One region of the Paenibacillus sp. PSB04 genome, then DNA from elsewhere that is predicted to be linked to it. Evidence: a T-box and tRNA genes for the amino acid it is inferred to sense, from the RefSeq annotation. Region 1 holds a T-box; the other holds one or more tRNA genes.
What was found. A T-box is a leader RNA that pairs with one kind of tRNA and senses whether it is charged. The one in region 1 lies ahead of K2F33_RS15315 (valine--tRNA ligase), so its partner is inferred to be a tRNA-Val.
Positions count from the first base shown of each region.

Region 1 (7,983 bases):
AAACGGCGGTGTCCCAGGCGAAAGCCGGCGCCGATATTATCGCCCCGTCCAACATGATGGACGGCTTCGTGCAGGCGATCCGCGCAGGGCTTGACGAGAACGGATTTGAGCATATTCCGATCATGTCTTATTCGGTCAAATATGCTTCCGCCTTCTACGGCCCATTCCGCGAGGCAGCCGACTCGGCACCTCAGTTCGGCGACCGCAAAACGTACCAGATGGATCCGGCCAACGCGCGCGAAGCGCTGCGTGAAGCGGAATCCGATGTGCTTGAAGGGGCCGACATGCTGATGGTCAAGCCTTCTTTGTCCTATATGGACATTATGCGCACGCTGAAGGATCAGTTCGACCTTCCGCTCGTCGCCTACAATGTGAGCGGGGAGTACTCCATGGTCAAAGCGGCGGCCATTCAAGGCTGGATCGACGAAAAAGCCGTAGTGCAGGAAATGCTGACGAGCATGAAGCGCGCCGGCGCGGATATCATTATTACTTATTTTGCCAAAGACGTGGCCCGGTGGATCAAGGGATAACCGAAGCATCGGAGCAAAATCCCCGCTTAGCGGGGTGATTTAAACCGATAGATTGGAGTGAATGACATGAGCAGTATGTCAGGAAAGCGCAAGGAGGAGGCTTCCCGGTCGGCCTTTGAAGAAGCCAAGCAATATATCCCCGGCGGAGTAAACAGCCCGGTCCGCGCTTTTAAATCGGTCGGACTTACGCCGATTTATGTGGACCATGCCCAAGGATCGCGCGTGTACGATATTGATGGCAACAGTTTTATCGACTACGTCGGCTCCTGGGGACCCCTGATTATGGGACACGCCCATCCGGAAGTGATTGCTGCGGTTCAGGAAACGGCGGCCAAAGGCACGAGCTTCGGCGCGCCTACGCTGATTGAGACGGAGATGGCCAAGCTCGTGTGCGAGCGTGTCCCTTCGATCGACATCGTCCGGATGGTCAATTCCGGTACGGAAGCGACGATGAGCGCGATTCGTCTGGCCCGCGGGTACACGGGACGCAGCAAAATTTTGAAATTCGAAGGCTCCTATCACGGACACGCGGACAGCCTGCTCATCAAAGCCGGCTCCGGGGTGGCGACACTGGGTCTGCCTGACAGCCCGGGCGTGCCGGAAAGCGTGGCCAGCAATACGATCACGGTCGCGTATAACGACCTTGAGTCCGTAAAGCTTGCCTTTGAACGTTTTGGCGAGGAGATCGCCTGCGTCATCGTGGAGCCGGTAGCCGGCAACATGGGCGTCGTACCTCCGCTTCCGGGCTTTCTGGAAGGCTTGCGCGAAATTACTACAAAATATGGCAGCCTGCTCATTTTTGATGAGGTCATGACCGGGTTCCGCGTTCATTTGAACTGTGCCCAAGGCCGGTTCGGCATTACGCCTGACCTGACTTGCCTGGGCAAGGTGATCGGCGGCGGACTGCCTGTCGGCGCATACGGCGGCAAACGCGAAATTATGGAAAAAGTGGCGCCGTCCGGTCCGATTTACCAAGCGGGCACGCTGAGCGGAAATCCGCTGGCCATGGCGGCTGGGTTTACGACGCTGAAGCTCCTGACGCCTGCTGTATATGACCAGCTGGAAGAGCGCGCAGCCCGTCTGGAGGCCGGTTTTGTAAAAAATGCCAAAGAGCTTGGCATTCCGGTGACGATTAACCGCGTCGGTTCCATGGTATGTCCTTTCTTCACGGAAGGGCCTGTCGTGAATTACGATACGGCGAAGACGAGCGACATTCCGCGCTTCACCAAATATTTCGGCAATCTGATTGAGGAAGGCGTGAGCGTGGCTCCTTCCCAATTTGAGGGGATGTTTGTATCGGCTGCCCACAGCATCGAAGACATCGATGCGACGATTGAAGCCAATTACAACGCCCTTAAGCAGCTGTGAGCCTGAACCACTGGCTCCGGCGCGGGGAATGGCTGGAGCTGGCTCCGGGCAAAAAAATCGCATCGGCCGCGGACCGCGAAGCGGCGGCCGCGGCGTGGCTGCTGAACGAGGCAGGCCTGCCGGAGAAGCTGCTTGGACAGCTTCAGGCATCAAATGGCATCGAGTGGAAAGGGGACCGGCTTCGGCTGGCCCTTTTTGCTTCCCGCAAGGCGGGGATCGAGCCGATCTGGACGGATCTCACCGTGCTGTACGAGGACGACTTCTGCCTGGTCGTTCACAAGCCTGCCGGGATGAAGGTTCACCCGGATGGGCACACCGACGAAATCACGTTGGATCATGCCGTGGCCGCCCATTATCAGATGCAAGGGGAAGAGATTGCGGTCAGGCATATTCATCGGCTCGACCAGCATACCACCGGGCCCGTGCTGTATGCCAAAAATGACTGGGCGCAGCTTGTGCTGGACAAGGAGATGAGCGGCAAGCGGATTTCGCGGATTTACGCCGCCTTTGTCGAGGGGCGGATCCCTGCGGAGATGAAGGTCATCGACCTGCCCATCGGCAAGGACCGCCATCACAAGCAGCGCAGACGGGTGTCTCCGGGAGGGCAATCTGCGGTGACCCGGATTCTCCACGCAGAAGCCGGGAATCAAGCCAGCCTCGTCTATTTGGAACTGGAAACCGGAAGGACGCATCAGATCCGCGTTCATCTCAGTCATGTCGGTCACCCGCTGCTGGGCGATGCCTTGTACGGCGGAAGCATGTCCGCCATCGGCAGGCAGGCGCTTCACGGGGAGCGTCTCTCTTTCGCCCATCCGCTCACACGCGAGCAGATTGAGGTGAGCGATCCGTGGCCCGAGGATATGGAGCGTCTCAAAGCCCTTGTGAGAGCGTAAACCTAAGTATCATATGAAAACTGGCATGCTCCTCTTTTTAAAGCATATAAATAGAACGAGTAACGATTTTGGCTCGTGCTGTGGGGATGGCCCACGGTTAGAAATATGCCGAAAAGGAGGACGTTATTTGTGTTTGACCAGTCCTACGGTTTACGCTTTGACATTTACGAACGCATCCATTTAAACGAAGACGTGGCGGGTATCGAAGAACTCGAGGAAATCGAGCTGCTTCCGCATATTCAAGTGATCAGCCAGGACGAACAAGCCAGTCTGCGCGGGCATCTGCTCCTGTCGGGGCTGTACAGAAGCGAAGGTGAGGAAGAAGGGACGCAGCGGCTGGAGCATTTCATTCCAGTGGAGATTACGGTTCCCTTGAACCGGGTAACCTCGCTGGATGACATTGCGGTGGAAATCGAGAATTTTGACGTCGACCTGCTGTCCAAACGGAGCCTGAATATTACGGGCGTTCTTTCTCTGCGCGGCATCGAGACTCAGGTCGCGGAATCACCCGCCTGGAAAGCGGACGAATTCACGGTGGTTCATGCACCGGATGAGGACCTTCCGGAGGAAGCGGCGATCTTCGCGCAAGAGCGGGAGGAAGAGCCGGCTTCGGCAGAACCGGAACAGCGTGAATTCACGCCGCCAGACGACCCTGCGCCTGTCTGGACCGCACCGGCTCCATCCTTTACGCCGCCTCAGTCCCAAATTCAGGCAGAGCAGCCGGAACAGGTTCCGATCGAAGCTGCGGAAGCCAGTGACTCGGATGAAGCACGGGAAGCGGCAGCCTGGGAAGCCGCATGGCAAGCGGCTGCTGTTCCTCCGTCCGAGCCGGAGGAAGCGGCTGTGCCTCAGGCGTCCGATTCCCGCGAAACTGCGCCGTCTACCGCATGGGAATCTGCCCACGAACCTGAGCGGGAAGCGGCAGCGCCTCCGCCGCAGGTGGCCGGATTATCCGCTTTACATACGGACAAGGAACCATCGGAGCGGACAGCGGAGCCCCAGTACCCGAACAAGTGGCATTTTGAGCATGAAGAGGAGTCGGAGCTGCTGCATCCGGAAGCGACGGCGGTTCAGGCGGATGAAGAGCAGGAAGAAGACATCTATTTGAACGCGGCGGGTAAAGACCCGTTCAGCGAGCCTACGTTCCCGTTTGGAGCTTTCCAGGATAAAGTTCAGCAGGAAGAACCGCCTGAAGACCGGGAAATGCGGATTGCGCTCGGAAGCAAGAAGGAACCCGAGTCCGGCGAGAAGGAAGCGATCGGCTTTTCCTCGATCTTGTCCTCAAGCCGTTCGATCAAGGAGCTTGAGTACCAGCAGGCGCAGGAGGAGCAGCAGGCTGCTGATGCCATCGCCAGCGCGGGTGCTGCTGAAGCCGATGATATCAAATGGAAGAACCTGTTCCTCGGCAGTATCTCCGAGCAGACTCCGTTCCGTAAGGTCCGGCTGTGCATCGTTCAGCGGGAGGAGACGCTCGAGACGATCGCCGACCGTTATCAGCTGACGCCGCGGGAGCTTGTGCTGTACAACCGGCTGGCGGACCAGACCGTGCAGGAAGGTCAAATTCTGTATATTCCGTAACGATTTTGAGGCAATCAGAAGAGCCTGGCGCTTTGCGGCGCCGGGCTCTTTTTTTTTGTGCCCGGGATGAGGTCTGCCCGAACACGGGAAAATGGTCCTGCACTTTGGACTAAGGGAAGTTGACTATCGACATGAAGCGCGTTATTATGGAGTATATGTTTTGCAGAAAAACATCAACGAACGTCAAATACAGAAGACATCCTGAATTTGGCGGAAGTTTTTCTTGCGATATGAAACGCTTCAGCTTCGCTGAAAAATGATCCATTTCACCATCTTCACAAAAACGATGAACGGGAAGAGTAGGCGGTATTGCCCTTCAGAGAGCGGAATTGCAGCGCTGGAAGATTCCGCAGGATGCAGCTGTCCGAAGTCGCCCGGAAGTTGTCGGTTTGAGCACTTGCGTCCGAAGGCGCGGGAGGTAGAGCCGGCCGGCTGCAGCCGTTATCTGTACGAAGTGTTGCGAAGGCATGCGTGTTTGTGCTTGCTGTCGCAAAACAAAGGTGGTACCGCGAAAGAACAGCCTTTCGTCCTTTGAGGACGAAAGGTTTTTTGTATTTTTGGCAAAGCTGATCTTGTGATGGAGGATGAACAATATGACAGACCAGGAAAACCAAGCAACAACCGGGATGCCGACGACGTATGACCCGAAATCGGCCGAAAAGAAATGGTACAAATACTGGATCGACGGCCAGTATTTCAAAGCCGGGCAGAAGCCCGAGGCTGAGCCGTATACGATCGTGATTCCGCCGCCAAACGTAACGGGGATGCTCCATATCGGGCACGCCCTCGACTTTACCCTGCAGGATATTCTGATTCGCACGAAGCGGATGCAGGGGTACGACGCCTTGTGGCTTCCGGGCTCGGACCATGCGGGCATCGCGACGCAGACCAAGGTGGAGCAGAAGCTGCGTGAGCAGAATATTAGCCGCCACGACCTGGGGCGCGAGAAGTTCCTGGAGAAAGTGTGGGAATGGAAGGACCAATACGCGGAAACGATTCATGAACAGTGGGCCAAAATGGGCTTTTCGCTGGATTACTCCAGAGAGCGGTTTACGCTTGACGAAGGTCTGTCGAAGGCGGTTCGCGAAGTTTTCGTGAAACTCTATGAAAAAGGGCTGATCTACCGCGGCAAAAAGATCATCAACTGGGATCCGGCCGCCAGAACCGCCTTGTCCGATATTGAGGTTGAATATAAAGAAGTCAACGGTCATCTGTATCATTTGCAGTATCCGCTGAAGGACGGAAGCGGCCACATTACGGTAGCGACCACGCGTCCTGAGACGATGCTTGGCGATACGGCGGTAGCGGTTCATCCAAAAGACGAGCGCTACAAGGATATGATCGGCAAGATGCTCGTGCTTCCGATTGTCGGACGCGAAATTCCGATTATTGCCGACGAGTACGTGGAACGCGAATTCGGCAGCGGCGCCGTGAAAATTACTCCGGCACACGACCCGAACGATTTTGAGGTGGGATTGCGCCACGATCTGCCGCAAATCATCGTGATGGACGAGACCGGCACGATGAATGACCAGGCCGCGAAGTACGAAGGCATGGACCGGGCCGATTGCCGCAAGCAGATCGTTCAGGATTTGAAGGATCTCGGCGTGCTGATCAAAATCGAAGACCATGTGCACCAGGTAGGGCATAGTGAGCGCACAGGCGCCGTAGTCGAGCCTTACCTGTCGACGCAGTGGTTCGTTAAAATGCAGCCGCTCGCGGAAAGAGCCATCGAGGCGCAAAAGGCGGGCAAAGGGGTACGCTTCGTTCCGGATCGTTTCGAGAAAACGTACCTGAACTGGATCGAAAACGTCCGGGATTGGTGTATTTCCCGTCAGCTGTGGTGGGGACACCGGATTCCGGCTTGGTACTGCGAATCCTGCGGCGAGATCCACGTAGCCCATGAGGATGTAACTCAATGCTCCAAATGCGGAAGCACCGAGCTTACGCAGGACAACGACGTTCTGGACACTTGGTTCAGTTCGGCGCTGTGGCCGTTCTCTACCCTCGGCTGGCCGGAGCAGACGGCGGATCTGGAACGTTATTATCCGACGAACGTGCTCGTTACGGGCTATGACATCATCTATTTCTGGGTAGCCCGGATGATCTTTACCGCGCTGGAATTTACGGGCGAAATTCCGTTCAAGGACGTGCTGATGCACGGACTGGTCCGGGATTCCGAAGGACGGAAAATGTCCAAGTCGCTCGGCAACGGCGTTGATCCGCTCGACGTCATCGAACGGTACGGCGCAGATGCGATGCGCTACATGATCTCCACGAGCAGCACGCCGGGGCAGGATCTGCGCTTCCGGTGGGAACGCGTGGAGCAGGCGCGCAACTTTGCCAATAAAATCTGGAATGCCTCCCGTTTCGCTCTGATGAATCTGGAAGGATTCACATATGACGACATTGACATAAGCGGAGAGCTCAGCACGGCGGACCGCTGGATTCTCCACCGCCTGAACGAAACTTCCCGTGACATTACGCGTCTAATAGATGCCTACGAATTTGGTGAAACGGGCCGGCTCCTGTATAACTTCATTTGGGATGACCTCTGTGACTGGTACATTGAGTTTGCCAAACTCTCTTTGTACGGAGACAATGTGAGCGCCAAGAAAACGACGCAGTCGGTGCTTAGCTATGTGCTGGACCGCACGCTGCGGATGATTCATCCGTTTATGCCGTTCATCTCCGAAGAAATTTGGCAGCATCTGCCTCACGAAGGGGAAACGATCACGCTTGCGGCATGGCCGGAGTATGATCCAGCCTTCGAGGATGCCGAAGCTGCAGCCGAGATGTCGCTGCTGATGGATGCCATCCGTGCCGTTCGCAACATCCGCGCAGAGGTTAATGTTCCGATGAGCAAGAAGATCGAGCTGATGCTGAAGGCGGGCGACGAGCAAGTGCTGCAGATCGTGAACCGGAACGAAGTATACGTTCAGCGCTTCTGCAACACCTCGAGCTTTACGGCAGGTCTCGACCTGACGACACCGGACAAGGCGATGACTGCCGTGATTACCGGTGCCGAGCTGTACCTGCCGCTTGCCGGTCTGATCGACATTGACCAGGAGATTGCGCGGCTGGAGAAAGAGCTGCAGCATCTGAACAGCGAAGTGCAGCGGGTGGAGAAAAAGCTGGCCAATGAAGGCTTTGTGGCGAAAGCGCCGGCAAAAGTCATTGAAGAGGAGAAGGCCAAGATGGCCGACTATTCCGATAAACGCAGCAAAGTCATCGCACGGATCGAAGAGCTGAGAGGCTGATCACGACGCAGCAGAAACTTAACTAAAATTCAGAAGGTGAATGGTATGGGGGATCAATTGGAAGCCGGACGGGAGGCTTCTCTGCGCACATATGAAGAGGCGGCGAATTGGATTAACGGTCTGATTCCGTTTGGGATCAGACCGGGGATGCAGCGGATCGAAACGTTAATGGAGAAGTTCGGGAACCCGCACCGGAGGCTGAAATTCATTCATGTCGCCGGTACGAACGGGAAAGGGTCGACATGCGCTTACTTGACCCGTGTACTTCTGCAAAGCGGTTATTCGGTAGGCACGTATACTTCGCCGTATATCACCAAATTCACGAACCGCTTTCAGTACAACGGGGAAGACATT
Region 1 is NZ_CP081301.1:3,324,502-3,332,484, forward strand. Features, by position in the region: gene hemB (porphobilinogen synthase) at 1-530, shown strand, start outside; gene hemL (glutamate-1-semialdehyde 2,1-aminomutase) at 597-1,898, shown strand; gene K2F33_RS15305 (RluA family pseudouridine synthase) at 1,895-2,791, shown strand; gene K2F33_RS15310 (LysM peptidoglycan-binding domain-containing protein) at 2,921-4,369, shown strand; T-box leader at 4,647-4,904, shown strand; gene K2F33_RS15315 (valine--tRNA ligase) at 4,963-7,629, shown strand; gene K2F33_RS15320 (bifunctional folylpolyglutamate synthase/dihydrofolate synthase) at 7,675-7,983, shown strand, end outside.

Region 2 (7,983 bases), 410 kb from region 1:
ATCTGGTGATCCAGTCGGTTCACCCGAGTCCGCTGTCGGTGCACCGCGGTTTTTTTGGAAGCAGGCCGTTTTCCAAAGCCAACGCGTTTTTAGCAGCCCATGGGATCAAGCCGGTCGATTGGGCGATTCCTGACAGGTAACTCATTTTAATGCGAAAGGAGGCGAAAGGGCCATGAAGAACTGGATCGGCAGGCGGGTAACCATCCTGTGCAACGACAAGCTGCATTCCCGGGTCAAGGGGACGCTTCGCAAATGGGATGAACATAACGAATGGCTCGTGCTCGGGCCGCACGACCTGAAGCTGCCGTTTGGCGAGGTTTGTACGATCCGGCTTCTTCCCGAAGGGAAAAATGCCCCTGACGCCGCGCCTCATTCGGTCGGATATATCATGAAGGACAAACGGCAGTTCGATAACGCCGTGTTGTTCGGGTCCGAGGTCATGATCTGGCGGAAGGACCGTCTGGAAGCATACAGGGCCACCCTGAGTTCGCATAATGCGGAGACGGTGACCCTGTCGGACGGCCGGACTTTTCGGAAAGCGGAGTGCACTTGCGTTGTCCGGTCATTGCGGGGCATGCTGTGAGACATTGGTCTTGCGGCATGCTTTTTTTCTCACTCTTTCATGTCATCTACCTTTTCCGCCAAAAACAGCCCATACCCCCGGACGATAATAATCTTGGCGATCATGTAGACGGGAATGGCCAAAATGACGCCGACGATCCCGGATACGTCTCCGCCGATCAGCAGCAGGACGATCGCCGTCATCGGATGAATGTCCAGCTGCTTGCCGTAAATAATCGGCGTCAGCAGATTATCCTGGATCTGCTGGGAGATGATGATCACGACGAGCGACCATACGGCAACGGAAGGCGAATCGATAAAACCTATGATAACGACCGGAATGGCAGCGATGATCGCACCTACGTATGGAATCAGGTTCAGGACGATCGAGATCAGCGCGAGCAGCAGAGAGTATGGAAGCCCGATAATGAGGAAGCCGATGTACATCAGCACGCCTAGAATGAGATTCAGCACGACCCTGCCGACGATAAAGTTGCTGAGCGCCGTATCGATTTCCCGCAGCGCTTCTTTCCCTTCCTTCCGATATTTCCGTGGAAGGATGTGCAAAATTTTAGGGGGAAGCTTGCTGCTTTCTTTCAGCATGTAATACAGCACGATCGGAACGGTAGCAATAATGACCACGACATTGGATACGACGGATATAAAATTGGAGATCGAATCCGTTACGGCCATAATCAGACCGTTGAGATATTCACTCACGCGGGCATAAATTTCAGACTCGCTTGGCAGCGCCCTGGCGAAAAAGCTGTTTTTCTGAAGCGCCTCAAACTGCTTCTGCAAATCTTCCACGAAATAGGGCGCGTTTTCGGCAAAAGTGATCACCTGCTCGCGCAGCGTTGGCCATACCAGCACCGAAAACAGGGCGATCAGACCAACGAACACGAGGTAGATCGACAGAATCGAAAGCGACCTTTTCCAGTGGTGCTTTTCCAAGTAATTTACGATGGGCCTCAGCAAGTAGTACATGAAACCGGCCAGCATCACAGGGACCAGCAGCAGCTTGAACAGCAGCACGATCGGATTGAAAATAAACTTTACTTTGGCACCCAAATAAATAATTAAAAGTGCCGCGATGATACCCAGACATGTACGAAAATATTTGCTCTGCAGCAATCAAATCCCCCCAGCCTTCATGGACCAGCCTATGTAACGGTCTGTTTCCTCTTTTACAACCCATTAACCAAATGTCATAAGGATGATTCAGGGAGCTCCTGCCATCGCTTCTGGAAGCGGTAGCCGTTTGAGGCAATCCGGGTATTCGTACAGTCAAACCGCAGGTGAACTACATAATATAGGTTGACCCCATGAAAAAGGAGGTTCAAACCTATGAGCGGAGTCGTAGGCGGCGTTGGTTATCCAGGCGGAGTTTTCAAATCGACGGGAGCGATCTTGGTCCTTTTCATCCTTTTGGTCATTATTTTGAGCTCCTGTTTTTGTTAAGGCGTAACACAACACATCCTGGCGGTATTCGGCCGGGATGTTTTTTTATGCCCGCGTTAGTTTACCTAATTACATACAGTCATTTAACCTGGGAGGGATTGAGGATGAACCAACTCGTGATCGCATTGTTCCGGACGAGACAGGATACGGCGCTGGCGGTCAGCGCGCTTTGGGAGCGTCATTTTGACAAAAAGGACGTGTCGCTGCTTGCCCTTGACAAGAGACAGTTATCTATCGTATGCCGGGATACCGGCTTGAAAGAACCCGTGTCCAGGCATGGTACCAGCGGGTTGTTCGGCGAAATCCGGGATTTAACCTCCAGCCTGACGCTGCGGGATCAAGTCACCTGGGCATCGGGACCGGCAGCGGCCAAACTTGGGGGGGCGGAAGTTGGCGGGAAGAACGACGGGCTGATTGTCAGTCTGGTGGGGATTGGCGTCCCCGAAGGGGATGCAGAAAACTATGAGAAGCTGCTGATTCAGGGGCATTTTATGGTCATAGTGGAGTGCAGTAAGGAGCGAAGCATCGAGGCGCAGCATGTTCTTGAGGCCCATCCGTGCGTAGAGACGAGAAAAGAAAAGCGTGTATCGACATAAAAAAAAGGCGATCGAGTACCGATCCCCTTCCGGTCAATAAATGATTCTCCGGCTTAAGTTAACGGCCGTTCCGTATTTTTTGCTGAGGATCTTGGCCTCTTCGGTGACGTAGGCGAGGATATGCTGCAGCCGCTGGGTGGCCGGCCGGATGGTTTCTTTGACTTCTCCGTGGACGATGACGTCAAACACGATCATGATCGAATACCTCCTTATATGCGGGATAAATCCATGATAAAATACAACCATCAGAGAGGAATCAATTTGGATGGAGCGGTTTGTAAACTCTACGGTTTATACTCGCATTACATATGACGGGTACGATAAGTTGGTAAGGTTTGCGAGAATACCAGTCGGGAGGTTGAGAGAAATTGGATTCGATTATTAATTTTGCCCACCGGGGCGCATCTGCCGTATGTCCGGAAAATACGATGGCCGCTTTTGCCCGCAGTTTGGAGCTTGGTGCCACAGGGATTGAAACCGATGTTCAGTTAACCCGGGACGGCCGGCTTGTCCTGATTCACGACGAAACGTTGTCCCGTACGACAAACGGGAGCGGGTGGGTCAAAGACCATGACCTGGAAGAGCTGCGCAAGCTGGACGCCGGCAGCTGGTTCCATCCCGATTTTGCGGAGGAGCGCCTTCCGCTGCTGGAAGAGCTGCTGGAGCTGGTTCAGGACACCGGGACCGTCGTCAACATCGAGTTGAAAAATACGAAGGTACCTTATGCAGGGCTTGAGGAGAAGGTCATCGACATGGTAAGAAGCTATAACCTGAGTGAGCGAATCGTCATCTCAAGCTTCAATCACTATTCCCTGCGGCTCTGCAAGCAGCTCGCGCCAGAAATCCGCACCGGCATTTTGTACATGGAGGGACTGTATGAGCCGTGGGAATATGCCCGCAGCGTTGAAGCCGACGCCCTGCACGCCTACCATTTTGCGGTGCTGTCTGAATTTGTGGCGGGAGCGAAGGCGGCCGGTAAGGTATACCACCCATGGACGGTCAACGAAGAAGAGGAAATGCGGCGTCTTATCGACGCAGGGGCAGCGGGGATCATCACCGACTACCCGGATAAGCTGGCTGCGCTGCTGAGCGCTTCAGTGCGCTCTTAAACACCGATAACCCGATGCCACGGCGGCATCGGGTTATTTTGTGCCCGTAAACGTCTCCAGAACAGTGAGGGAACGCGTCACCCTTGATGATCCGGTGAATCCCCGTTCGACGGATGTTTACCTTTCTTCAATTCCCGCGCCCCTTCTTCCAGCACGTCTTCAATCATGTCCGTGGATGACGGCGTTTCATGATCGGGATCCGGAATGGGATCGACCCCGGGGAAACGATCCTCTTCATTCGGTGTATTCATCGCCACACGTCCTTCCTATAGAATCGTTGGTACTTCCATAGTGTGTTCCTTATATGTAAGGATAAACCGTTCCAAGTGCTGCTGAACCACATTTTCCTGCACCTTCCGAGACGAAAGGTTAATCGTTATATAAAAAAATAAAGCCGCCCAGGCAGGGCAGCGAATATTAACGAATATGAATGAGGCGTGACAGATGGCCGACTTCATCCAGCGGAATCCACATGGAGCCGTACACCGTCCGCATCTTTAAAGTGCCCGGATCATCGGATTTCTCGGGGATGCCGGTAATGGATTCACCATCCAAATTTTGAACGAATAATTGATGGCCGCGGCGGATCGCCATTTCAATTTCCTTTTCCATGAGACTATTCTCCCGTATCCACATACTGGTAAGACTTTTGTATCAATAACTATCTTTATCATAAGATAATTTTCGTCTGTTGGATAGAGAACGAATGTTTGATTGGTGGGGATATGGACCTAAAATATGAATTTAATTTGAACGGTTGTGCTGAAAAATAAAAAAACCCTCCGTCTGGAGGGGCAGAAAAGAATGCCGAGCAGTTAAATCCGGATGTCTAGACGGTTTCCCAAATGGGGTGCGGCGCTGCTATCCAGCATTTTGACCAGGGATTGACCGTCCTGCGAGGCTTGATCCTTAGCGATTTTAAGCACCTGGATGCTCACATTTTGAGCCAGCCGGGACTGGCTCATGGCCATCGATAAAGCAGGGATATCCATCATAAGCCTCCTCTATGTAAAATGGGTAACATCTATGTTATCGGATTTTCGGTGTGATTTATAAAATAGATGCCGCCCGGGAACCAAGTTCCCGGGCGTGCGATCAGGGAGGTGTCATGCTGATTTCATCCGAAAAATCCGGAATTAATACATGTCTCCACCGAAGTGATCGCGACAGTGGCATCTTTTATGGTGGCGTTTTTTGAAGTGGTGGTGCTGTTTGTGAATTTTATGGCAGGAAACATGCTTTTCTTTGTGAACCTTTTTGATTACAGGTTCCCAGTCCACTTTGACGAATATCGTTTTCTTGATTTCTTTTTTGAGGACGACTGGTTTTGGTTTGCGGACATGGCAGCGATGGCCGTGATCATGTTCGTGGAAAAAGAATTTACTCATTTGGTTACCCCACCTTTGTTGGAAAATGTGAAACCTGAGATATCGTATGTAACGCTTTCCTTTGCAAACACGGCGGAGGTCCATATGGGATCAAAATAGATGATTATCTTAACGGGACAGGGTTAAAACTCTGCGGCTAATTGTGAACAAAAAAACTCTTGAAGCCTTAAGCTTCAAGAGTTTCTATAGATGATCTGCAGTGGGCTCGAACCACTGACCCCCACCCTGTCAAGATGGTGCTCTCCCAGCTGAGCTAGCAGATCGTATAAGTCAGATACATTTAATATAATAACAGCGCCATAGTTAGCTGTCAATCATTTTATTTTGCTCACGGTGAATGGCATGCACAATTTGTTTGCCGCTCATGATTAGAAGCTATCCAAACGGGCGAAAACTAAAGTATATTTCGAAACAGAAGGAGTGGCACGGTATGCCGAACAAAGGCGGGCTGCTCGCGGCAGGGATGTGCCTGCTGCTTGCCGGATGCTCCCCCGCGGGTGAGTTTTCGGATGCGCAGGAGCCGATCAAGCCCGGTTCAACCATGGCCGATTCACCGATTATGCTGGACGTTTACGGCAAATCGGTCAGCGAGGATGTGTATTCCAAGGGCCCTATTACGCCGCCCTGATTCTTTGGACAAGACAAGGGCCCGTGCTCCGACTGCACCGGCCCTCTTTTTTTAAGATATAAGAAAGTATTTGCATCGGAGATTCGGTTTCCTTATAACTGAAGAAAAACTTCCGCAAAACGCGGTCTATCTTCCGTGAGTGTTCGTCGATAAACGTTTTTCTTATTCCTCATCCCATTTGCGCGAATACCCTTTTTGGATGACATAAATGAAAGAATAGATTAAGATGGCTGATAAAATGACGATCAGCGCAATGGTCATGCCCATAACGATCCATGGTCTCCCTTCCATAGAGCTCTCATGAGTCAACTATACAGGAAAATCATTTTTTTGTATAATGATTCAATCGTGTTTTTTATATTGATTGCATGAAAGAGAGGGTAACCGATGCCTGCAGAAATAGTATACGTGACGACCCCCGAGCAGCTGGAACATGCGCTGGACATCCGCCAGGAGGTGTTCGTCAAGGAACAAAACGTGCCCGCCGACCTGGAGATCGACGAATACGATGTGATCAGCGACAATGTTCATCATATCCTCCTTCAGGACAAGGATCAGTATGTGGCCACCGGCCGGATCATTTATTATAACAGCGATACCGCCAAGATGCAGCGAATCGCGGTTCGCCGCGAGTTCCGCACCCACGGGTTCGGCCGCATTTTGCTGATGGCGATGGAAGAGCGGGCGAGGGAACTGGGGCTGGCCTATTCCATCCTGGATGCACAGTGCCAAGCTGAACAGTTCTATGCAAAACAAGGCTACGAGGTCATTTCCAAGGAGCCGTTCGATGACGCGGGCATTCCGCATGTCCGTATGAAGAAAACACTGTAGGCTTCGTTTCTTCGTATAAATCCATGTTCTCAGGGAACGATATCCATATGTCACCTTGATATATCATGACAACTTAAGGAGTGGATATCGATGGGAAACCCGGGAAGAGAACAATTTATCGCAGTACAGAAGAACGGTGACGGCGACTTGACGGCCTTTCAAACGTCGTCGGGCCGGGTGCTCGATTACGAGCAGGCGCTGCAGGAAGTAAAAGCGGGTGCCATTGCCGGAGTAAACGTCTTTAAAGGCCGTGACGGCGAGATGTACATCCGCGGGGACGCCGACGGCGATCCGTCGAATAATCTCGATAACTTGCCTACTTTTGAATAAAAGACGAGCGTCATGTTTCCAAAAATAACAGCCGGCTGCAGAGAAGGTTCATCTTTCTGCAGCCGGCTGTGTTTTTTCACCCGTAATCCACATCGACCAGCAAGGGTTACAGCGTATATACGTGCCCTTGCTCAAGGAAGGTCATTTCTCCGGTTTTTCCTACAAACTCGTCTTTATTATCCGCATAATGCATCAATCGGATCATACGCTGAACCGGCTCCGCCAGCGATAGCAGCTCACTGAGCGTCGTATGAACCTCGCCCGGTCCTTCCAGCTGGACCTCGTGCAGGATCGTATCACAGCCGCGTTCCCCTACGAGCTTGTCCAGCAGCCCGGGGTCGAAGGTCATGTCCGCGCTGTAGAAAATCCGGCCGTTAATATAGAGGGAGAAGCTGTCTTTGCCCGGAATGTGGCGGTTCGGGATGAGCTCCAGCTCGATTTGCTCCGACAGGCGGCAGGGAACTCCCGGTTGAAGCGTATGTACATCGAAGGCGTCCTCGAGGCAGGTGATTTGGCCGGGTTGGGACAGACCGCCCTTCAGCGTGTGCTCCCACAGCACATCACGCAAAGCTTCCGCGATATAAAGCTTCATTTTGCGATGGTACGCGTATTTCATCTGGAAGGCAAGCTCCTCCAGGCCGCCGACATGATCGCCATGAATATGGGTGATCAGCACGGCATCCAAGTCATTAAACGTTTTGCCCAGTTGGTGAAGGGCGAGGGGGGCCGTAATTCCGCAATCGATCAGCAAAGTGAACGACCCGTCCCCGAGCAGGGCATTATTGTTGAAATACTTTTTGGCAAAAGCGCTGCCTGTCCCCAGCATCTGAAGCTGCAAGCTCATCGGTTGATCCTCCTGTGAATGAGCGGCATGCCGAGCATGCCGTTCGTATTTTTTTCTTTCATTATACACCACAGTTCCCAATTTCCATCTACCCCCATAATATGCTGTAAACGCGCGAAATGGGGTTTTGTCATGGCGAAGGGAAAAAGCAAAAAACCGGCACAAGCCAAAGGGGAAAAGGTCATCCGAGGCATGAGGCTCGTGACCTCCGACGTATGCGAGGCCTGTAAAACGC
Region 2 is NZ_CP081301.1:3,735,782-3,743,764, forward strand. Features, by position in the region: gene K2F33_RS17190 (uracil-DNA glycosylase) at 1-140, shown strand, start outside; gene K2F33_RS17195 (hypothetical protein) at 173-583, shown strand; gene K2F33_RS17200 (AI-2E family transporter) at 613-1,695, opposite strand; gene K2F33_RS17205 (sporulation protein YjcZ) at 1,909-2,022, shown strand; gene K2F33_RS17210 (hypothetical protein) at 2,127-2,618, shown strand; gene K2F33_RS17215 (mechanosensitive ion channel protein MscL) at 2,652-2,813, opposite strand; gene K2F33_RS17220 (glycerophosphodiester phosphodiesterase) at 2,987-3,727, shown strand; gene K2F33_RS17225 (hypothetical protein) at 3,805-3,978, opposite strand; gene K2F33_RS17230 (hypothetical protein) at 4,145-4,339, opposite strand; gene K2F33_RS17235 (YjfB family protein) at 4,543-4,722, opposite strand; gene K2F33_RS17240 (hypothetical protein) at 4,897-5,214, shown strand; tRNA gene K2F33_RS17245 (tRNA-Val) at 5,306-5,378, opposite strand; gene K2F33_RS17250 (hypothetical protein) at 5,546-5,743, shown strand; gene K2F33_RS17255 (GNAT family N-acetyltransferase) at 6,131-6,574, shown strand; gene K2F33_RS17260 (DUF3892 domain-containing protein) at 6,665-6,904, shown strand; gene K2F33_RS17265 (MBL fold metallo-hydrolase) at 7,011-7,748, opposite strand; gene K2F33_RS17270 (hypothetical protein) at 7,881-7,983, shown strand, end outside.
Region 2: it has a tRNA-Val gene. The T-box ahead of K2F33_RS15315 (valine--tRNA ligase) is inferred to sense a tRNA for this amino acid. The anticodon was not compared.